Regions from separate parts of the Ruegeria sp. D6 genome, predicted to be linked through region 3. Evidence: riboswitches for the same ligand, from Rfam matches in the RefSeq annotation. Region 3 holds a riboswitch; each other region holds the start of a gene.

Evidence for each region. Region 3 has a riboswitch for cobalamin ahead of ACR0A1_RS12185 (DUF1636 family protein). Riboswitches for the same ligand answer to the same signal wherever they lie in the genome.
Region 1: it holds a riboswitch for cobalamin, as region 3 does, so the genes downstream of both, ACR0A1_RS11075 (energy-coupling factor ABC transporter permease) here and ACR0A1_RS12185 (DUF1636 family protein) in region 3, are expected to answer to the same signal.
Region 2: it holds a riboswitch for cobalamin, as region 3 does, so the genes downstream of both, ACR0A1_RS07695 (DUF1636 family protein) here and ACR0A1_RS12185 (DUF1636 family protein) in region 3, are expected to answer to the same signal.
Region 4: it holds a riboswitch for cobalamin, as region 3 does, so the genes downstream of both, ACR0A1_RS16240 (hypothetical protein) here and ACR0A1_RS12185 (DUF1636 family protein) in region 3, are expected to answer to the same signal.

Annotation. Positions count from the first base shown of each region.
Region 1 is NZ_JBQFPH010000002.1:718,848-724,462, reverse strand. Features, by position in the region: gene ACR0A1_RS11090 (heavy metal translocating P-type ATPase) at 1-771, opposite strand, end outside; gene ACR0A1_RS11085 (hypothetical protein) at 957-1,229, shown strand; gene ACR0A1_RS11080 (L,D-transpeptidase) at 1,271-1,933, opposite strand; cobalamin riboswitch at 2,149-2,361, shown strand; gene ACR0A1_RS11075 (energy-coupling factor ABC transporter permease) at 2,438-3,121, shown strand; gene ACR0A1_RS11070 (transglutaminase-like cysteine peptidase) at 3,227-3,850, opposite strand; gene ACR0A1_RS11065 (AMP-binding protein) at 4,355-5,615, opposite strand, start outside.
Region 2 is NZ_JBQFPH010000002.1:44,141-49,755, reverse strand. Features, by position in the region: gene cobN (cobaltochelatase subunit CobN) at 1-1,262, opposite strand, end outside; gene cobW (cobalamin biosynthesis protein CobW) at 1,268-2,323, opposite strand; gene ACR0A1_RS07695 (DUF1636 family protein) at 2,320-2,700, opposite strand; cobalamin riboswitch at 2,786-2,992, opposite strand; gene ACR0A1_RS07690 (NAD(P)-dependent oxidoreductase) at 3,098-4,084, shown strand; gene ACR0A1_RS07685 (glycosyltransferase family 2 protein) at 4,199-5,206, shown strand; gene ACR0A1_RS07680 (class I SAM-dependent methyltransferase) at 5,199-5,615, shown strand, end outside.
Region 3 is NZ_JBQFPH010000003.1:40,924-46,538, reverse strand. Features, by position in the region: gene ACR0A1_RS12205 (LysR substrate-binding domain-containing protein) at 1-414, shown strand, start outside; gene ACR0A1_RS12200 (iron ABC transporter permease) at 469-1,482, opposite strand; gene ACR0A1_RS12195 (ABC transporter substrate-binding protein) at 1,484-2,431, opposite strand; gene ACR0A1_RS12190 (ABC transporter ATP-binding protein) at 2,450-3,235, opposite strand; gene ACR0A1_RS12185 (DUF1636 family protein) at 3,232-3,588, opposite strand; cobalamin riboswitch at 3,691-3,899, opposite strand; gene ACR0A1_RS12180 (catalase family protein) at 4,158-5,225, shown strand; gene ACR0A1_RS12175 (peroxidase family protein) at 5,244-5,615, shown strand, end outside.
Region 4 is NZ_JBQFPH010000005.1:50,260-55,874, reverse strand. Features, by position in the region: gene ACR0A1_RS16255 (YbaB/EbfC family nucleoid-associated protein) at 1-153, opposite strand, end outside; gene ACR0A1_RS16250 (DNA polymerase III subunit gamma/tau) at 389-2,149, opposite strand; gene ACR0A1_RS16245 (phosphatase domain-containing protein) at 2,322-2,822, shown strand; gene ACR0A1_RS16240 (hypothetical protein) at 2,827-3,234, opposite strand; cobalamin riboswitch at 3,326-3,546, opposite strand; gene ACR0A1_RS16235 (alpha/beta hydrolase family protein) at 3,668-4,525, shown strand; gene rsgA (ribosome small subunit-dependent GTPase A) at 4,562-5,590, opposite strand.

The DNA of each region.
Region 1 (5,615 bases), on a different contig from region 3:
AGCACGAACCAGCCGAACCGTCGGGGGGGCCAGATCAAGCAGCGCGGATACCGCGTTCCGAGCACGTCCGACACTCCAGCTTTCCAGATAAAGAGAGAGCGAGAAGAAAAATGCTACAGTTGCGGCTTCAAAAAACTCACCCAGAGCGATGGCACCAGCGACGGCAACAACCATCAAAAGGTTCATATCCGGCGAAAGTCGACGCGCCGAAGACCAGGCCTTAGGGGCCACCAGCCAGACGCCAAACAAGATCGCGACCGCGAACAAAGCTGCCTCGGGCAAAGGCATCGGAACCTCACCATGTCCCGAAAACAGCCCGAGCGCACCGCCCATGCCTGTTTCGAAAATGTGCCAGCCAAAACCCGCTGCCCAAAACCCTCCGCTGAGGGTGGTGAACTGCCGCTGACGCGCGATATGCGCCGCCTGGTCCTGAGCGGCATTTCCGTCATCCCATGGTTTGGCGGTCATACCAGTACTGGCAACCAGCAGCATGACATCTTCGTCAGATATCTTGGCAGCACTTTCAAGAAGCGTCATTCGACCGTTGATGACATCAAATGCGAGATGCTCTTCACCACCAACTTTCGGGCCGATAACCCGGTTCAGGATCGCAACCTCTTCGGCGCAATCAAGGCCAGAGACCTGAAAGCTTCTGCCACCTTCAGGAATTGGACCGGCGGGGGCGATGTCGCCACACCCGCCGCTACCGCATGCGTGGTGACCATGTTTGTTTCCGTGGCCATGGTCGTGGCTATGGGTATCGGATGACATGATTGGACCTCAAGAATCTCTATGGTCCTTTGTAAATAGTTCCTACAGTAACTAGAGCTTCAATACCTTTTATTTTTTTTCATCCGGGTTCTTTGCCTGCGATATTGTTAGTTCATTTCGTCTTGCGGGCCGGCCGTGTGGATGCAATCTAATTGCAGATGACGCAAAAAATTTGGAACAGATCAATGCAGAAACGGATCGCAATTACCATCACGTTAGTCTCGATTACGGCTGGTTGCTCAGCCCAGTTCACTGGGGCCAAAAGCAAAGCACTTGAACCAGGCAACGTGCCAGATTCGGTCGTAGCGCTGGCAGGGCCGGCGCAGGATTTGACCACAGCGCGCCTCCTGCCCGAAGACAATTGCTTTTGGTATGAGCACAGCGGACCCGTCGAGACGACATTGGTACCATTGCGCGCGACGAATGGCGCTCCGATCTGCATTGCGCGCGACGCCTGATCGAAATGAGGGCAGCGACGTCCATGTACGCTGCCCAATATTCATGAGCGGGCTGTGACGCTATCTTCGGCAGAGTATAGGAAAGCGGTCGAGCCGGTTTTCACGTTTGGGTAGAGGTCATTGATATGAGCCATGATCATTCGCACACATCCAGAACTTGCGCGACCGCCGATGCTTCTTGGCTCAGGCGTGCCGTGAATTCTGAGATATGTGTCTCGGTCTCCAACGTATAGATAAAGGGCACGAGAGCCGAGAGCATTATTCGGCCCGGGCTCCATGCCATTCCGGAATTCCGCGTATTCGGGGTTGCGCTCGATCATTGAAGCGGTTGGTGTCCAGTGTGGCCATTCGACCTTTCGGCGGATAACATAGGTGCCGGGCTCGTAAAGATTCCCACGCGCGATCGCTACGCCATAGCGCATTGCGGTCCCGCCTTCTTCGATATGATAGAGATAGCGCGCGACGGCATCCACATGGATGTCACCTGGAACCAAACCATCATTTGCCGCGACGCGTCTTGGTAAAAAACGGTCATGAACACCCCACGGATTTGAGGTCATTGGATCGTAACCAATTGGCGTGACCTGACTGTCCCAATAGGTCTTCTGCGATGCGGTTGGCCAGGTTTTGGCGATCAATGGACTGGCCGCAGACGCCGAGAACAGCGCTGTGGTGGATTGAATGAAATGGCGCCTTGTAAGCATAGGTCTCGTCCTGGTTCACAAGTTTAACGTATTTGGATCGCACTATCGCGAATTAATCCGAATCTTAAAGCCTCTAGCAGCTAGAGCTTCAAGAGGTTTCAGGTAACGCTTGGTTTACCCTGTCGATCAAGTGACCGGTTGCGTGAATCCTGCTTCGGTCGAGTTTACATTGGAATAGGTCGCAAAGACAATTGACACAGGCGAAGCCGCCATTGTAGCGGTGAATTGTTTTCGGTTCCTGATGGCTGAAGCCAAAAGGATTAAAAGGGAATACGGTTCGGTGTTTTCAATGGCGCCAATTCCGTAACTGCCCCCGCAACTGTGAGCGGAGAGCGATGCCAAGACACCACTGGTTCGTAATGGAACCGGGAAGGTTGGCGGAGCGAGCACCCGCGAGTCAGGAGACCTGCCGTAAAGCGCCGGGCTATGCCCAGACTGAACCTGTCGGCCTTACGGTCGATTCAACCTGACAAGCCGCCGGGTGAGGCGGTAGGGAGAAAGAACATGCATATCGAACCGGGCATCGTGAATGGTGCCAAAATCGCGCTTTCCTATGTTACCGCCGCAGGTGCGGCTATTTACGCAGCGAAAGAAACGTTTTCCACATTGCGTGCGAATGGACCTGCATCTTTTGTTATGCGCTCGGTGCTCGCCACCGTTGGGGTTTTCCTTTTCTTCGAAGTCCTGCCGCATTTCCCGGTTGGTGTCTCTGAAGTCCACTTCATCCTGGGGTCGACGCTGTTTCTGCTTCTCGGTGCTGCACCCGCGGCTTTTGGATTGGCAGCTGGTCTCCTGATTCAGGGTGTGTTTTTTGCCCCGTTCGATCTTCCGCAGTACTTCATCAACCTGACCACTCTGCTGGTGCCGCTATTTGCGCTACAAGCACTGGCCAGCCGCATCATCGCACCCGGCACAGCATATGTTGACCTCAAATATGGCCAAGCTCTTGCCCTAAGTGCGACGTATCAGGGAGGAGTAGTCGCATGGGTTGGGTTCTGGGCCTTCTACGGCCAGGGTTTCGGCGCAGAAACCATGGCGTCGGTTCTGTCCTTTGGCGGTGCTTATATGCTGGTAATTGTCATTGAGCCGATTGCTGATCTGGCAGTGCTTGCGGCAGCCAAGGCGATGCGCGGTTTGAACACTACAGGTCTGGTGACTCCGCGTTTGTACAACGCTGCGAAAGCTTGACCAAAGTTTGAAGCGGTGTCCTAAACTTGGGTTGCTGCGAAACAACCAGTAGCCGCAGGACCAAAATTTTATTGTGGCGCGTCTCTAGGGCGCGCCACATTGTTTTTAGCCGCTAGAAACCTGTACCCAACGATCAGGGTGATTTGGGTCCTGTATTCGTAGGAAAAGATACCTCGTTTCCTTCCACGATTTGATCCTGTTGGTGACATTGTCCAGAATCAAATCGCCTTCACTCGAGCGATAAACTAAAACTGCATGGCCACTGCGATTGGTGTCTAAGACAGTCGCAATAAGTAGCTTCGTAGGATCCAAGCCGTTCTGCATTAGTTCAAACTTCTTTTGCAAAGCGAAATCTTCGCAATCCCCTGACCCCTGCATTGGTAGTGTCCAGTATTCCTTTGTCCCGTATTGGTTTTGATCCGAAACGGCGCGGATCCTCCGATTGACGCGCAAGTTAATCGCTTTAACGATCTGTTTCTCCCGCGCTTCTGGCAGACCAGAAGTACGAGTATTCGCGCACGCCCACGAATAATCTTTGCAGAGTGATTTGGCACCCGATGGCGCCTGAACCTCTCTATCTAGTTTGATCCAGGGAAGCTCAGAAGCTTGCAATGAAGCGGCGGAGACAAGGTAGCTGCATATGATACAGGCCAACGATAGATAAACTGGTAACCTTTCCGAGATTTTTTTCTGAGCGGAAGTAGGTTTTGTCATATCTGCTTTCCCCATACTCGTTTCTCCTGGGTATCTGAAGCTACCGAGCCAAGAGAACTCTATTTCAATCTTTTATGTTCATCGACGCATTACAACAGCTTATTCAATTTAAAATGCAGAGCAGCAAAGTTCGCGAGCGCGCAGTTTTTAGTCGTGATTGTGTGCGTGAGCTTAATTGAGATTCTTGCAGCGGCATAGAAGAAAGCCGGCTAGTAGTTCTGGGTTAGAAACGCTTGAGGTTTGGGACGGATTTGGATGACGCGTCAAGCTGAACATCTTTGTGCAATGACATGGGTATCAACCGTTCGCCGGGGCGCACCCTAACAGTGTATCTGCGATTATATGTTTCATGCGGCCAGATGTAACTGGCAATTGCAGATTTCCCCTGACCAAGGTGTGCAGGTTTTGATTGGAAATTCTAAAACAATGACTTCGTCGCTACACTCAGTCCTCTGTTAACGCGCACAGCGACGGGAGCGATGAGTTGGGCAGGCTCAGTGGCCTACGAGCCATATTGCGTCAGGTTTCTATTATGCGTGTAAGTTTCGTACGATCGACTTTGGAGGCATGACGCTTGTCCATAGGAATGTGCTTAATCGAAATCACATTTGGAACGTCAAAACCAAGCGCAGATTTAGTCCAATCGTCGATGTGATCCGCGGAACCTTGGACGCAAAGTGTGGGGCCTGCTTTGGTATTGACGAGCGCGCATCGATCTACACCTGGCCATCGCTGTGCGGCGACTTCGATAGCAAAGGGGAAGAGCGTACCTGAAAAGACTTCAATTTCGGACCCGACGCGCCCCCATAACCATAAACGCCCGTCATCATCCAGCGCGCCAGCGTCACCGGTCCGGTGCCAAATGACGTCACCTTCCTTGATTTTGTTGTTCTTTGAGTGGGTCGGGGTCAAATACCCGTCATTCACATGTGCGCCGGCGACCTGAATTTCATTGTCGCGGATGCGGAGCGTGATTTCGGGCACCGGGTATCCCACAAGAAGACCCCTTCCAACAGCCATGTCGCGGTGATCCTTCACCGAGATATCCGCGGCGTCGAGATGGGCAATCGGTTCAGCCTCGGTCGACCCATAAACGCACACAACCGACAGGCTGTGCCGGGTTCTCAACGCCTCGACAAGATTCGGAAACACCGGGCCGCCGCCGGTGAACACCGTGTGCAATGGCCCGGTATCCTCGGATTGAACCAGTTTTTCACATAGCGATGGTGGGATGAGGGCCCGGGTGATCTGTTGCGTTTGAAGCCAGCTTTCCAACTGCACCGGCGACAATTGGTCCAGCTTGCTGAACCTCCAGTTGGGCAGAACACTTGTGCGCCCGGCCGCCAGATTGATCAGGGTGAACACCGGAAAGGCCACCAGATCGCGCTCGGCCTTGCGGCTGTCGAGGAGGGGTGCGATGGCATCGTGCTGCGCCATCAGAAACGCGTGCGAGCGCGGAATGGCCTTGGGCTGGCCGGTTGTACCAGAAGTAAAGGAAATAAGGGCGATATCGTCCGGTTGTACCTTTTGCGCCACCGGGTTGCTGCGGCTTTTACCAGGCGTCAGCAGGGGCAATGCCCAGAGATCCGGAACCAGAAACTTCAGCAAAGAATACGCACCCGCTGCACAGAACGCTTTTGGCTTCGTTGTTCGGGCGGCGTGGCGCAGACCGGCCAGCCCCAAGGCTGGCTCTGGTAAGACAACGGTTGCGCCAAGGGTCCAAAGCGCAGCCAGACTTGCATATAGGTCCGCGTTGACTGGCATGGCCAAAAGCACACGA
Region 2 (5,615 bases), on a different contig from region 3:
GGCGCGGTGTCATACCCGTCGCCTTGCAGGTCGAGCAACATTGCCTCGGCCGAGGCCAGCGCATCCAGACCCACTGCATGTGCCATCTGCCAGTCTTTGCCGGGATAGGTCGATAGTACCAGCGCCGGAACCTGCTCCGCTCTGGGTTTGTCGTGAAGGTTCAGCCAGCCGGAGATGCGGTTGATGATGGCTTCGATCCGTTCGGGTTCAGCCCGATGAGCGAAGCGAGAATATTCGAGATGCGGGTCGCGTTTGCCCGGCTCTTTGAAGGATACGATGCCCGCGTTGATCCGCCCGTCCACTTCCGGAAGGACCACATGCATGGCAAGATCAGCTGGTGAAAGGCCACGTTCCGCTTCGGCCCACGCTTTGCGGCGTGAGGTGGCCAGCGCCACCTGAAAGACCGGCACCTCTGCCACATCGAGAGGTGAGGTGCCTGATGCGCCCTTGCCTGAGAATGAGGTGGCGTTGACGATCGCCGAAGGCTTCAGCGCCACAATAGTCTCGCTCAGCCAATCGGCGGCATTTGGTGCTTTGAGCGACGAGGCAAACAGGCCGACGGCCTCAAAACCTCGCGCGCGCAAGCTGCGGATCAGCGCTGCGATTGGGGCTGTGTCCGCCGAGGTCAGATAAGCACGATAGAAGGTTACGATGATACGTTTCGCATCACCGGGCAGAGCGTTTTCTGCAGGGATCACGCCGTGATCTGGGCACCAGGCACCGCATTCGGGGATGGTCTTGGCGCCCATGACCGGACCTGCATACAACCCCGCAGCCAGTGCCATCTGCGCCAGAGCGGCCTGCGCCGCGACCTCACCGCCGGTGTCGCACAGATGCGCCAGCCGCCGCAGGGTCGAGACAGGCAGGGTAGAGTAATCATCCAGCCGCGTATCCTCGCGACCGTCTGCGGGCAGTACGGCCAGTGCAATCCCTTTGGCCTGCGCCAGCGCCAGAACCTGCTGCAAGCCGTAGGCCCAATAGGGCACTCCACCGATCAGACGGATCAGGATGCCCTTTGCGCCCTCCAGTGTCTGCTCGACATAGGTGTCGACTGAGAGGGGATGCTTCAGCGCCGTCAGATTGGCCAGCCGCATCGTTGGCATGCGTCCTTCAGGCCCACCACCACGATGCCATCCCGCCGCGAAAGCGCCAAGGTCACTGTCGGAAAAGGACAGCACCACCAAATCCGCCGGGCTCTGGCCCAGATCGGTCGGGGTCTCGGTTTCTTCGAGCCCATGGCTTTCGCGGAAGACGACGTGCATAGGTCTTACTCGGCAGCCTCGGTTACACCCACGAGGATATCCCGGATCTCGGCCTCTTTGATATCGTCATGCTCGGCAATGACCACAAGGCGCGAGCGACGGTCTTCGCCGGGCTCCCACGGGCGGTCATATTGGTGACGTACGCGCGCACCGACGGCCTGAACCAGTAGGCGCATGGGCTTGCCCTGAACGGCGGCATAGCCTTTGACGCGCAGGATATTCAACTCGTTGGCCAATCGTTCAATCTTGGCGACCAGATCAATCGGATCGGTTTGCTCGGGCAGTTCAACGATGATGCTTTCGAAATCGTCATGCTCGTGATCGTGATGGCCGTCGTGATGGCTGGGACGCGCGTCCATGTCATCCTCGGCCGCGGCTTCTAGACCCAGCACGACGCGGACGTCCACGGCACCCTCAGCCACTTCGACTACGGGCAGGGGGCGGGGCGCTTCGGCGGCGATGATCTCTTTCGCTTTCGCAACGCCTTCCGGGCCAGCCAGATCGGGCTTGGTCAGCAGAATGATGTCGGCGCAGGAAATCTGATCCTCGAACACCTCGGACAAGGGAGTTTCATGATCAATCGAGTCATCTGCCATGCGTTGCGCATCCACCGCCTCGACATTCGGAGCAAACCGACCAGCGGCCACAGCCTCGGCATCGGCCAGAGCAATCACGCCATCGACGGTGATTTTCGAGCGGATATCGGGCCAGTCGAACGCCTTCAGCAGGGGTTTTGGCAGGGCAAGACCGGAGGTTTCGATCAGGATGTGATCGGGGCGCGGCTCTAGTGCCATCAGGGCTTCAATGGTCGGGATGAAATCATCGGCCACGGTGCAGCAGATGCAACCATTGGCCAGTTCCATGATGTTTTCTGCGGGGCAATCAGGAATGGCGCAGGACTTCAGGATATCGCCATCGACGCCGACATCGCCGAATTCGTTGACGACCACCGCCAGACGCTTGCCCTGCGGGTTCTGCATCAGGTGTCGCACCAAAGTGGTTTTGCCCGAGCCCAAAAAGCCGGTGATCACAGTGACGGGGAGTTTCTCAAGATTGCTCATTTCAGGGCTCCAATCGGGGGAATGCGGGCCGCACAGTTTTTGCGGAAATGTTCAGGACGTTCACGCCATTTGACCAAACCGTCCTCGGTGGCGAGGTATTTGGCTGCGCCTTCGACGATGGTTTCAACATGGTCGATCTCGTTCAGATGCTCATACACGAAAGTCCAGCGATCCGGTCCTCCGCGTAGCACGATCGAGCAGCCTTCATCGCAATTCGACAGGCATTCCACAGCTTTCAAGGTAATGCCTTCGGGCAGGCTCGCCTTTTCAAGCGCCTTGTGAAGCAACGTGCCGGGGCGCTGGGCGTCATCCTCGACAGGCAGCCCGCGACGGCAGGTAGTGCAAACCAGCAGTTCGACCGGTGCGGTCTCGGTCATGTCTCTCATCCCCCCAAATCCTCTTCGTGGGGGACGGGGTTTCATGCGGGCCGATCACAGCCCCACACCGGAACACCCCGTCCGGTTTCATCTTCGGGCGTTGGCAGGTCTCCCGGCTTGCGGATGTCAGAGGAGGCCTCTGTCGGATGTCCCGCCTTCCCGGCCATACTGCCAGTGGCTTTGGGCACCCTCTCCGGTCACGGTCGCGGGGGCGGCTGCGTTTGACGGCAAAAACCGCTGACGCATTCCCTTTTCATCTGCTCTCGCAGACACCAACGAAAGGGACATGCGGCAGGGCAGGGTTGCTTGTCAAGCGAGTCGCGCCGATCCGTGAAAAAGCGGATAAAAAGCGACCTGTCGGGGTCGCTGGGCGGCATGATACTTCTGCAACGACGTGCTGGCATGGCAGCAAGATGCGAACAGGAGGATACCGCGCATGAAAGTAGGGTTTATCGGGCTGGGGAATGTAGGGGGCAAGCTATCTGGATCGCTGCTACGAAACGGTATCGATCTGACGGTTCATGACCTGAACCCGGATCTGGTGACCGAATTCGTCGCCAAGGGTGCCAAAGCCGCCAAAAGCCCGGCGCAACTGATGCGCGATTGCGATGCTGTTATAACCTGTTTGCCTTCTCCTGCGGCCTCGGATGCGGTGATGCAGGAAATGTTGCCAGAGGTCGGCCCTGGCAAAATCTGGATGGAAATGTCGACCACCGACGAAGCCGAAGTCAAACGCCTTGGCGCAATGGTCATCGAACGAGGCGGCGCAGCGGTGGATTGCCCGGTTTCGGGCGGATGTCACCGGGCAGCGACGGGTAATATCTCGATCTTCGCAGGCTGTGATCGTGAGACTTTTGAACGTATCCTGCCATTCCTGACCACCATGGGGCGGCGCATTTTGCACACGGGCGATCTGGGCTCGGCCTCTGTTCTGAAGGTGTTGACCAATTATCTGGCTACCGCCAACCTGATCACCTGCGCCGAGGCATTGGTGACAGCCAAGGCCGCCGGCATGGACCTTGGAACCACCTATGAGGCGATCAAGATATCGTCAGGCACATCCTTCGTGCACGAGACCGAAAGTCAGGTCATCCTGAACGGCTCGCGCGATATTTCCTTCACCATGGACCTGGTGAAAAAAGATATCGGTCTGTTTCAGGAGGTCGCCGACCGTGCCGGAGTTCCCCTTGAGATAAACCCATTGATGATCAAGATTTTCGAAGATGGCATCGCGCGATATGGTGAGCGTGAACTGTCCCCGAACATCATCAGGCGGCTAGAGGACGCGACCGGACTGGAGATCCAAGCGCCAGGGTTCCCAACCGAGATGCTGGACGACGAGCCAGAAGAACCGGGTTATGAGGTGATCCCGCAGAATCGGTAGATCGATTAATCGGCAAGCATTGCGGCTGTCTGGCGACCTGGTTGGACAAAATTCTGGTGCTATTCTAAATAGGTCGACAGGAGTCCGACACCGGCACAGGCAAGAGAACAACTTATGACGAATGAGACCTTTCTCATCGTAACAACGATGAAAAACGAAGGGCCTTTCATGATCGATTGGGTGGCCTACAACCACGCAATCGGTTTTGATGACATTCTGATTTATACCAATGATTGCGCTGATGGTACCGATGCCATGGGCGAACGGTTGCAAGTGCTTGGCTGGGCTCACCACGAACGAAACAGGCTGGGTCCGCGCGCCGCGCCGCAGGTTCGTGCATTTTCGCTTGCGCGGAATCACCCAAGCTATCTGTCATCGGATTGGATACTCAGTTTGGATGTGGACGAGTATATCAATATCCGTTTGCCCAATAGTGATATAAGAAGCCTCGTTGAGGCCAGCGGCGTGGCGGACGCGATCTCGATCTGCTGGCGCATGTTCGGAAACGCAGGTCAGAACGATTTCGTTGATCGACCTGTACCTGAGACTTTCTTTCTGGCCGCCACGGAAGACGGCTATCCGCATCACCGGACCAAAGGGTTCAAAACGCTGTTCCGCAACAATGGGAAATTCAGCCGTTTTCGCGCCCATCGTCCCAGGATCAATCCAGAAGATGCACCGAACCCTGACGCGCCATACGAAGGGGTGTTGTGGCGGGATTCGGGCGGGAACCTCTACCCAGCAGACCAAGTGAAATGGAAAGCATGGCGTGGTTTCAGCCATGAATTCGCGCGCATTCATCATTATGCTGTGCGCAGCACTGATAGCTTTTTGGTCAAGCGCGACCGTGGGCGCACCAATCATGTGGGGCAGGATCAAGGGCTCAAATACTGGCTCATGATGAACCACAATGATGTTGAGGATCGCTCAATTCTGGAACACATGCCGGCTATGCACGACATCAAATCTGAGATGATGGCAGATCCGCAATTGGCAGACCTCCATCACCAAGCATGTGAGTGGCACAGGTCGAAAGCCGAAGAATTGAGAGCCAGACCGGATTGGGTTGATCTGGTTGAAGCGTTGCAAAATTCCTCAACCGGAGAAGACGTCTATGGGTGAAGCTGTATCTGCTGAGGATCGCCGCAAGAAGCAAGCTGAGCAGCGCGAACGGAAGGATTCCCTGCGGCGCGAAATGCTCAAGACCATGCCGCATGGACGGTTGAGCGTTGAAATTGGCGTTTGGAAGGGCGAATTTTCGCGGATTCTGCTGGAAGAGCTGCAACCCTCGAAATTGTGCCTCATCGATCCCTGGCAAGTACAGCAAGACCCGGATGGCGGTGCTTCGCTTGCCGGAGCGCGCACGCAAAAGGATATGGATCGGATCTACGATGCAGTAACGGGTAAATACAGCACCGAGATCGCCAAGGGGCAAGTTTCGATCATTCGCGACTATTCGCAACCGGCGCTGCGTTTGTTTGAAGATCAAAGCATCGGGTTTGCCTATTTGGACGGCGACCATTCCTACGAG
Region 3 (5,615 bases):
TTGTTTCACGACAACATCATGGCCTTATGCAGCCCTCGGTTTGCGAAACAGAACCCAATCGAGCATGTCGGCGAGATCGCCAAAGTGCCGCTCATCCATCTTGATGCACCAGATACCGGTTGGACCGATTGGCGGGCCTGGACCCGTAAACTGGGCTATGAAGGCCCGCTGAATTCCGCGCATCGGGTCAACAATTACACGATTGCGCTTCAGGCCGCTCAGGACGATATGGGCGCAGTGCTGGGATGGGAGGGACTGACCTCGGAGCTGACCGCATCCGGAAAACTGGTCAGACTGTTGCCGCAAACCATCTCATCGCAACTGGATTTCTACGTGAAACTACACAACACCTCATCCGACCGAGCCAAGCTTGTGTTCAAGTGGCTCGGCCAAGCGGTTGACGGAAAGGTTTAAACTCGGCTCAGACCTGATCAGGACGAAATATCTTGGGAGCGAAGATCGAGGGCCTTACCGTTGATTTCTCGCTGTCCTGAATAAAAGCAAGAACACAAACACCGATCCGATTGAAGTTGTGACGATCCCCACCGGCAATTCCTGCGGAGCCAGCAGAAGCCTGCTGAGAATGTCAGAGCCGGTCAACAAGGCAGCACCAACCATAGCGGCGGTAGGTAGAAGGTTTTTGTGCAGGGGACCTGCGATCCCGCGTGCAATATGCGGCACCATCAGACCGACAAAACCAATCACTCCGGCTACGGAAACAAACACGGCCGTTGCCAAAGCTGCGGTGAAAAACATGCTGAACCGCAGACCCCGAACCGGCACACCCAGAGTAGCGGCAGTCAAATCCCCGGTCAGCAGCGCATCCAACCAGCGGCTGCGATAAAGCGAATAGCTCAGGATCAGCAGCAGACCGATGCACACCAGCGGGAACGTCTCCCAACGGGCCAGGCCCAGCCCCCCCAGCATCCAGAAGATGACAGAATGGGCGGCGCGGCTATCGCCGGCGAAAATCAGATAGTTGGTGATGGCCGAAAACAAAAACGACACAGCCAGACCCGCAAGGATCAGTTTTTCCGGTGCGCTGGTGCGAAGCCCATGAACCAGCGCCAGCACGATGCCCGACGCCACAAGACCGCCGCAAAAGGCAGCCAGAGGCAGAGTCCAGAAACCCAGAATATCTCCGGTCACGGTAATTACAAACACCGCCCCCGCTGCCGCACCCGAGGACAGGCCGAACAGAAATGGATCGGCAAGGTCATTACGTGTGGTCGTTTGCAGCACCACGCCAACGATGCCCAGCCCAGCACCGATCACGGCTGCAAACAACGCGCGGGGCAATCGCAGGTCGAATACGATCCTATGCAGCGGCGACATCTCTCCGTCCTGCAACCCGGTACCGCGCAATATCGCGGTGAAGGTGTCGGACAAAGGAATCGAGGTTGTGCCGTAGATCGTGGAAATCAGCAAAAGGGCGGTCAGAACGACCGCCCCCAGCAACAACGTCAGGCCCAGTCGGCCCATATTAGCTCTGACCCGGATGCATCGCGCGCGCCATCTTCGAGATCGCTTCGATATTTGCCGGTCCCGGCGTTAGCTCTTCGTAGCGCAATCCGATCCAGCGTTCGTTCTTGACGGCATCAGTCTGCGACATGACGGGATGTTCCTGCAGGAACTTGAAGGTGTCCTCGGCACCATTGCCGGTCTGATAATCCAACAAAACCAGGAATTCCGGGTTCGATGCGGCAACGGCCTCCCACGAAGTGCGGCCCCAGCTCGTGTCCATGTCATGAGTGACGTTTTCACCACCGGCGGCTGTGATCATCGCGTCGGGAATCGCGAATTTACCGGCGGTAAACGGAGCATCTGCAGGACCATCCAGAAGAAAGACGCGGGGCTTGGGCAGTTCAGCAGTCTTGGCTTCGATCGCTGCCAGCTGCTCTTTCCAGCCCGAGACCAGAGCCTCGGCCTTGTCTTCGACTTGCATCACCTTGCCCAAGCGCAACACATCGCCAAACAGAAGATCCATGCTGGCTTCGGGGCGATCCTTGTCCAGATGGACACAGCTTTCCGTTAGAACCAAGGTCTTGATTCCGAACGGTTCCAATGTATCTGGGGTCACATCACCACCCGGCTTCATGCCATAGTACCAACCGGCAAAGAACAGGTCGGGTTCAACCGCCACCAAGTTTTCGACGGTCGGATATTTCGGCGCAAGCTCGGGGATGTCGCCGCGCAGGGCATCAAAATCAGGGCTGGTCTTGTACCAGCCGGTGATGCCGGTCAGGCCGACGATCTTGTCCTGCAGACCCAATGCAAAAGCCATATCGGTCATGTTCATGTCATGCACAACCAGGCGCTCGGGCGCGGTATCAAAAACCAGCGGTTCGCCGCAGTTGTCTACGGTGACTTCTTGCGCAGCAGCACCGCTTGCCATGGCGGTGGCCAACGCCACGGGCCAGATGTATTTCATCTCAGTGTGTTCCTTTGACTAAGTTGAGACTGTGGTTCTTCGAATATCAAGCGCCGGAATCACGCGGCCTTCGTGGAGAAAGCAGAGGAAATCAACGCCAAAAGTTTCGCGGACTCTTTCGGGTGTCAGCACCTTGTCCACCGACCCAAACTCGATCATGCGGGTCGATTTCATCAGCGCCACATGTGTGGCGAATTCGGGGATCATGACCAGATCGTGTACGATCATGACCACGGTGATCCCAAGCTCGGCGACCAAAGACAGCATCCGCCCTTTTGCATCAGGATCCAGATGGTTGGTAGGTTCGTCCAGAAACAGCAACGAAGGGTTCTGCGCCAAAGCGCGCGCGATATGGGCACGCTGACGTTCGCCTCCGGACAGTTGGGCCATGCGCTTGTCCGCGAGATTGGCGAGACCGGTCAGGTCTAAAATCCGGTCCAGCTCTTGCGCGTGGCCTTCGACAGATCGGTCCGCACGGATGGGTATTTGCCCCAGCGCAACATAATCGCGTAACGCCAAGCGTCCATCGGGCAGTTCCTGCTGACCTACCACTGCAATCATGCGCGCACGCTCTTTGGCGGAGAGCTGTTTCAGACTGCGTCCTTTGATCCGAACATCGCCAAGTGCCAGCGGCTCAGCGCCGCACAACAGATTGAGAAGCGTCGTTTTCCCCGCCCCGTTCGGGCCGGCGATGGCTAGAATGGAACCCTCGTCCAACTCGAACGAGACGCCCTGCAACAGGACATCTCCGTTAAGGGCATAATACTCAAGGTTTTCGGCAATCAGAAAGGGTCGCAACGTCATTGCGATGCCCCCTGTTCGATCCGCGGCATGCGCGAGAGGGTTTTATTGAACAACGCCTGCGGGCGATCAGTGGCGTTTGTCCAGCCATCCGGGCTTTCACGATACTGCGCTGCAAACTCAGCCAGCGCCTGCACCTCATCCGCGGTCTGAATGCCACCAAAAAGGTATTGCGCCTTTCCTACGGCCTGGAACCCAACCGTTCTGGGACTATTGCAGCCTGCCATGCAAGACGACGCGCGGATCGCAAAACTGCGAGGTAATTTCCCAGTCAACGCATCGCAAATTTCATCAAGGCGCAGCCCTTCAGTGCAGCTTTCGCAGACTAGAATGAAATGATCAGGCGTATCTGGCATGGTCCACTCCACCTGTTTCCAAGCGCATGCGGAAGCTGCCGACAATGTAAACACGCGATTGACGCGCCATCAAAGCCTCCTTCCAGGACGCCCCGCCCCGGGTTGGTTGAACATCTGATGGCAGGTCTCCTGACTTGCGGGTCCGCGCTCGGCCAACCTTCCCGACCCTGTGGACCAGTGGCTGTTTGGCCTTGCTCACCGCTTACAGTTGCGGGGGCAGTTACGGAATTGGCACCATTTTGGCAAACCTCACCGTATTCCCTTTTCATCCCGCGGCAACGCCACCGGGAACCATCAATCGACTGAGTGCCCGAGAACACCGGACACGTCAATGATAAAGTCGAAGGCGCTCAACTCTGGTCGAGGATCGAGCGCGGGCAACCACGTGTCCGTAGCACCAACCGAATGGGTTGGGCTGCGCGCCGAATTTGTCTGGCCACGGTTGTCCATAGTTGGTGTGTTTGGAAATTAGACAATCTGAGGTAAGCTGAACAAATTTAGAGGTTTAGCTTTGTCAGCACCTTACCCCTGTTTGATCATTGCCTGGGTTTATCCAAGGAGACGGTTCTTTGACACATGTTTCGCAAAACGCATTGCCGCCGGATATTGTTGATGATGTCATTGACCACAATCTCGAGGCCGTTGCACGGTGGAAAGGCCATCGCTTAAGGGCTCAGCATGGGCGCAGTCACGGGTGTGTAGCTGCAATATTCACCGTCAGAAACGATCTACCAGAACAGTTCCGTCACGGCCTGTTTGAACAGCCCGCAGCCTATTCAGCCGCACTTCGCTTTTCCAACGGCGCGCATCTGGATGACCGGAAATCGGATGCCCACGGGATGGCGATCAAGCTTTTTGATGTGCCTGGCCCCAAGCTGATCGACGCCGAAGCACTTGCGCATCTGGGGACCACACAACTCAGCGACGAGTTCGATTTCGTATTGGTCGATCAGGATGTGTTTCCCAGCTACGTCCCCGATGAATATGAGCGATTGGGCAGGCTTGTCGCCACATTACAAGCGGTCCAGCACGCGATCAAAGGGCGACGAAAATGGAGCCTTAGGTTGATCACCAAAGGGCTGCGCGCAGGATTTCGCACCTTCCTCACTCGTGAAGGCAAGCGTCAGTTTCGCGTCGCGAGTGATTTTGCCTCGAACTATATGCACTCGCCTTTTGAGGTCCATTTCTGGTCGACAACACCGTATCGGCTGGGCCCCGATCTAACAGTCCGATACCTGGCCCGCAGCGCTAAACCAAAAATTCCGGCACATCCGGTAGACGATCCAGATGGGATCGGGCAGTGTTTGCGGCAAGACGTGGCCGATGGAGATAATCACTTCGAGCTGTGTGTGATTGAGCCCCCGCGCCCGGCCGACGAATTCGATGTGCTAGACAATCGCATCCGGTGGGCATGCGATCCGCAACCAGATGCACCTCTTGATCCGTACCATCATACCGTCACGCCCGTGGCGGATATCACGATTCCCAAAGGTGCAGAATTTGATCCGCAGAATGGCGACGCGATGAGCTTCTCGCCCTGGCGTGTCACGGCAGATCACGAACCTTTAGGACCGATTAATGCGATCCGGCTCAGAACCTATCTGAGCCTGGCCCGCGCCCGGTTCCCGAACCGATGACCAAACGGAGATGTATTGATGCTGGACGTTGATGATCTGATCAAACTCGGATTCAAGATCTCCCCACCCGTTACGAGTTATTTGGCCGCGATCAGGCTTGCAAACGCCGCGAAGATCCACCGACCGCGGCCCTATACAATGGGCGCAGACTACACGACATGGCCCGGCGTGTTTTCCCATCGCTGGATCGGTCGGCATACGACGCCAGAAGACCTCTCACCCGTCCTGCCGTCGGAAAGCGAAGTTGCTGATCTCTTTCAGCGACGGACACAAATGGATGGCAGCCCGCTTACCTTGATGTGCCCGCAAGGATCGACACTATTGTTTATCTCGGCCGCACAATGGTTTACCGACAGTTTCCTTCGCACCTTTGGGGCGAAAGGACCGGTT
Region 4 (5,615 bases), on a different contig from region 3:
GGTCGCGGTGGCCTTGACCAGCCCGGCACCGGATTCGCCGACAACCATAATGGTATTCAGCTCTTCCTGCATGTCAGTCATCTTGGTCTGCAGATCCTGCGCGGATTTCATCATCTTGGCCATGTCACCCAGGCCGCCTAAACCTTTTAGCATCGGTAATCTCCTGTCACTCGATTTGTGGCCTAGATACGAAGCGTAACCGCGCGGCACAAGAGGTCAGGATACTCCCGCCCGTCGTCAAGGTCTTTGGCAAGCCCTTTCCTCCCGTTGGCCCCGGCAGCGCGCAAGGCGCGCTCCCGGGCCCAAAGCCGCTCAGGGGTATCGGCGTCAGCCGATGGCCCGTGGCGGGTGCGGGAGCATTTGGTTGAGGTGCGCTTATGCTCGAAAGTCAGTCCTCTTCAAACGGGTCCCATTCGTCTTCGACCTCGGGCAGGGCTTCGGTTTCGACTTGAGCGGCGCGTTGTTCTGCGGTTTCGATGCTCTTGATCCGCGCTTTCGGGAAATGAGTCAGCACTGCTTGCACCAGAGGATGCTGTTCAGCCTCGGCCTTCAGTGCCAAGTCTGCAGCGTCCCGTACCTCGGCAATGGTCGGTGCGTTGCCCTCAGCGACAATAGAAACGGCCCACCGGTTGCCCGTCCAACGCTGCAGCGACGCGCCCAATCGTTGTGACAGGTCGGTCGGGGCGTTGTCGGTTGGGGCGAACTCGATCCTGCCCGGTTGGTAGGATACCAGACGCACGCCGTTTTCGACCTCGACCAACAACTTCACATCCCGGTTGGCTCGGATCAGTTCGACCACATGTTCAAATGTTGGATAGCGTGCCAGCGCTGCCTGCACATCCTGGGCCAGCGCGGCCGTTGGCCCGCCTGCGTTGCCGCCGATTCCCGATGCGGCATAGGCCGATCGGGCCACAGCCTGTGGCGCGGCAGGAGCATGTCCCGGCGCACCGATTCCCTTGCCGGGGCCACCATTGGGCGGCGGAGGCGTATCTTGCAGACGCTTGATCAGCTCCTCCGGGCTAGGCAAGTCGGCCACATGGGTCAGGCGGATCACGGCCATTTCCGCAGCCATCATTGCGTTGGGTGCGGCGGAAACTTCCTCGAGCGCTTTCAGCAGCATTTGCCACATGCGTGTAAGGACTCGCATGGGCAGAGCCTCGGCCATTTGTTGACCTCGGGCGCGTTCGTCGGGGGAAACGGTGGGATCTTCGGCGGCATCCGGGGTGATCTTGACCACCGAAACCCAATGCGTGATTTCAGCCAGATCGCGTAAGACGGCGAGCGGATCAGCCCCTTCGGCATATTGCCCGCTCAGCTCGGTCAACGCGCCTGCAGCATCGCCGCGCAGGATCATATCCATCAGATCCAGCACCCGGCCCCGATCGGCCAGCCCCAGCATCGCGCGCACCTGATCCGCGCTGGTTTCACCGGCCCCGTGCGAGATCGCCTGATCCAGCAGTGAGGTCGCATCGCGCGCCGATCCCTCGGCGGCCCGGGTGATCAACGATAACGCATCCTCGGCAATCTGTGCCCCTTCGGCACCTGCAATTTTGCGAAGCAGTCCGATCATATCCTCCGGCTCGATCCGGCGCAGATCAAAGCGCTGGCAACGGGACAAGACGGTCACCGGGACCTTGCGAATCTCGGTGGTGGCAAAGATGAACTTCACGTGTTCGGGGGGTTCTTCCAGCGTCTTGAGCAGCGCGTTGAAAGCGCTGGTCGACAGCATGTGAACCTCGTCGATGATATAGATCTTGTAGCGCGCGGACGCAGCGCGATAGCGGACGCTGTCGATGATCTCGCGGATGTCATTGACACCGGTGCGGCTGGCGGCGTCCATCTCCATCACATCGACATGGCGGCCCTCCATGATGGCTACGCAGTGTTCACATTGACCGCAGGGTTCGGTGGTAGGGCCGCCGCTGCCATCGGGACCGATGCAGTTCATACCCTTGGCTATGATCCGAGCGGTCGTCGTCTTGCCGGTACCGCGGATGCCGGTCATGATGAAGGCCTGCGCGATCCGGTCCGCCTCGAAGGCGTTTTTCAGAGTGCGCACCATGGCGTCCTGACCGACTAGATCGGCAAAGGTTTCGGGGCGGTATTTGCGGGCAAGAACCTTGTAGGCGGGGCTGGGCGTCTCGGTCATGTCTGCTCTGTCGGATTCGCGTTACGCCGCAGCGTAGAGGCCCCCGCCGCCCGCGTCCACAGCCGGCCGGGACGATTTTCATTTTGGAATGCGTGGGTATGCGGCTAAAATCCACTCTATTCTATTTACTGGACCAGTATGTTGTTGGGTGAAGTTTGTTTGGGGGGAGATTATGTCGCAACTGGTGGTTTATGCGTTGCAGGTTGGCGGAGGCACCTTGGCCTTGTCATCGATGCCCGGGCGCGGAGGCACTTATACCGAAGACCTCGATCTTATAGCAGACTGGAAGCCGGGACTTGTGATCTCGATGACGACTGAGGTCGAGATGATTCAGGATGGTGCGCGGAATTTTGGCGCTGATATTCAGGGGCGTGCCAGCAGATGGGTGCATTTGCCGATCGAAGATTTTGGCACGCCACCCAAAGAGATTTTGGACCGCTGGCCCCGCGTTGGTGCGACCGCACGTCAGGCGTTGTCAGGTGGTGGCCGTGTGCTAGTGCATTGCCGTGGTGGCTGTGGCCGATCCGGGATGGTGGTTCTGCGTCTGATGGTTGAATGCGGTGAACGGCCTGAGGCGGCATTGAAGCGATTGCGTACGGTGCGTCCTTGCGCAGTCGAGACAAATGCCCAGATGCTTTGGGCCGTTGAACCGGCCCGTGTTCAAGCCGTTTGACGGCTTAGACACCAACATGTGGCGAGATTTCGCCACCGTTGTGCTGCACCAGAAGCGAAGCCTCAAGCATGGCGCAAGGCGGATTCCTTAGCAGGTCTGCGGGTAGGCTGCGGTACTCGGTTCCGAACATCATGTCTGCGTAGTCATCCAGCCGGCCGGTATCGATTTCAGGATCGGTTCCGCAGAATACACGTATCTGGTCGCATTGGGCGCGAAAGCGGGCGGTGCATCCTTCCGGGCAGTGCGACAGATCTATGGTGCCTTCAATCTCAAACTCAGTTTTCGTGACCGGTTTTGTGGCGGACATGGTCTGCGTCAGAGCCCGCGCCATCTGTGCCAATGCGGGGCAGGGTGCGCCAGTACGTTGGCACACGGTCGCCGCGAATTCGTGTGTTTTGGTCTTCCAGATCATCAATGCGCCCTCCGCGCGCAAGGCGCGGGCGTGGCACAGGTTGGTCGTTGCGGAGCACGATCAAACCCGTCCCGGACACCCCGCCCGAGTTTCGGTTCTACATCCGATGGCAGGTCTCCTGACTTGCGGGTCATCGCTTTGCCGACCTTCCCAGCCTTCAAGGCCAGTGGTATCTCGGCATTGCTCTCCGCTTACAGTTGCGGGGGCAGTCTCGGACTAGGTTCTTTCCGGATTTATCCGGGCAGAACCGCACCGTGTTCCCTTTTCATCCCGGCCCGATTGGGCGCGAGAACCATCGCGACATGGCTAGCGGCTGCGCCGTGCCCGAGTCAAGAAGATTGCGTCAGGCAAGTGACGTATGGTCCAGTCACGTCAACCTTGACTTGAGGCGCTTCGGGTGAACTGATCAGTTCAGTCGGTATTGGAGGGCACCATGTTGGACACGCAGCAGGCGGTTGTGACCGAGGATTTTCAAATCCCGTCCGGCCCGGCAATGTTGTCGGCGCGGCTTTACCGTCCGGTTGCCGACCCCGAAAAGGTGGTCGTCATAAACGGTGCGACTGGGGTGCCGAGGGATTACTATCAGTACTTCGCCCGATGGCTCGCCGAAGAACAGGGCATGGCCTGCCTGACTTACGATTACCGGGATTTTGGTCACTCTTTGGTGGGTTCGCAAAAGCGGTCAAATGTCACCATGGCCGATTGGGCGTTGATCGACATTCCATCCGCCCGGGCCGAGATGCGCCGACGGTTTCCGCAGGCCAAGCTATGGAGCATCGGTCATTCCTTGGGCGGAATGTTTGGCCCGATCCAACCCGATATCGATCAGATCGACAGGATGATCTGTGTCTGTTCGGGTCTGGTAACGCTGGCGGATCACCCTTGGCCTTATCGCGCTTTGGCGGCGTTGTTCTGGTATGGTCACGCGCCGCTGGTGGTCAAGGCGCTTGGCTACCTGCCCGGGCGGTTGGTCGGGTTTGGATCGGACCTGCCTGCCCAAGTCTATTGGCAATGGCGCAAATGGTGCACCGCCCCCAAAAGCTATGTGCCAGAGATCGGCACGACACTGCCCGCCGCCCGCTGGAAAGACTTGGGCAAACGTGTCGATCTGTTTACCTTCGCAGATGATGAAATGGTGCCGCCGGATGCTGTCTGGCGTCTTGCCGATCTCTATGGACCCAAAGCCGGGCGCCATCTGCTTGCACCAAGCGAATTCGGAGTGTCCAAGATCGGCCATATCGGTGCATTCGCAAGACGGAATGCGGCAGTCTGGCCTAGACTGATCGCCTGATAGCGCTGGGCACCGGTAGGTCGGTGCCCAGCTTCGTTATAGCCCTTTACGGGATTTTTTCTCGTGCATCACGCTGCGCACCATCTTGCCGAACGCCTTGTCGCGGGCGCGGGCCTGCGCCACCGAAGCGGAATTGTGTTGGTCTTCGCGCCGCAGCTTGCGCCAGCGGTCCAGCCGCGCGGGATCAAGCGTACCAGCGTCGATTGCCGCCTGCACCGCACATTCGGGCTCGGTCTCGTGCTGACAATCCGAGAAGCGGCAATCCAGGCTGAGGTCTGAGATGTCCGAAAATACCTCATCCAACCCCTCCTGCGCATCCAGCAGACGCAACGCGCGCATGCCGGGCGTATCGATCAGCCAGCCGCCATTGCGCATGCGATGCAAGGCGCGTGCAGTTGTTGTGTGCCTGCCGCGCGCATCATCTTCACGGATACCTGCGGTGGCCTGATCCTGCCCCGTCATCCCGTTGGCGAGCGTCGTTTTCCCAACGCCGGATGATCCAAGCAAGGTGCTGGTTTGTCCTTTCGGACACCACGACAGAACTTGTTCGAGATCGCCGTGATCCAGCGCGTTGACCGCAAGTATCGTCAGAAACGGGGCGAGCGATTGGGCCTGATCTACATAAAGGCTCGGATCATCGCACATGTCCGACTTGGTCAGAACGACCACCGGATAGCAGCCTGCCTGATGCGCCAGCGCAAGATACCGCTCCAATCGTGGCAGATTGAAATCGGCGTTGCAGGAACTGACGATGAACAGCACATCAACATTTGCAGCGATCAGCTGCGCCGCTGCCCCTGTACCTGCGGCCCGGCGCTGCAGCAGGCTGCGCCGGTCCAGCACGCGGCGTATGCGTTTGTTTTCATCCGCCAGAACCCAATCCCCAACGGCATATGCGCCGGTTGATTGATCCAGAGATAACAAAGGCGATTCACCTTCAGGGCTCAGCCCGATCAGTCGATCCCGGTGTACGGCCGAGATGCGATACGGAAGAAGTGACGGATCAGCCGTATGCTGAGCCGCGAAATGAGAGGACCATCCGAGGTCCGAAAAGGAAAGTAACATTGGTCTGCCTGTGATCAGAAACAGC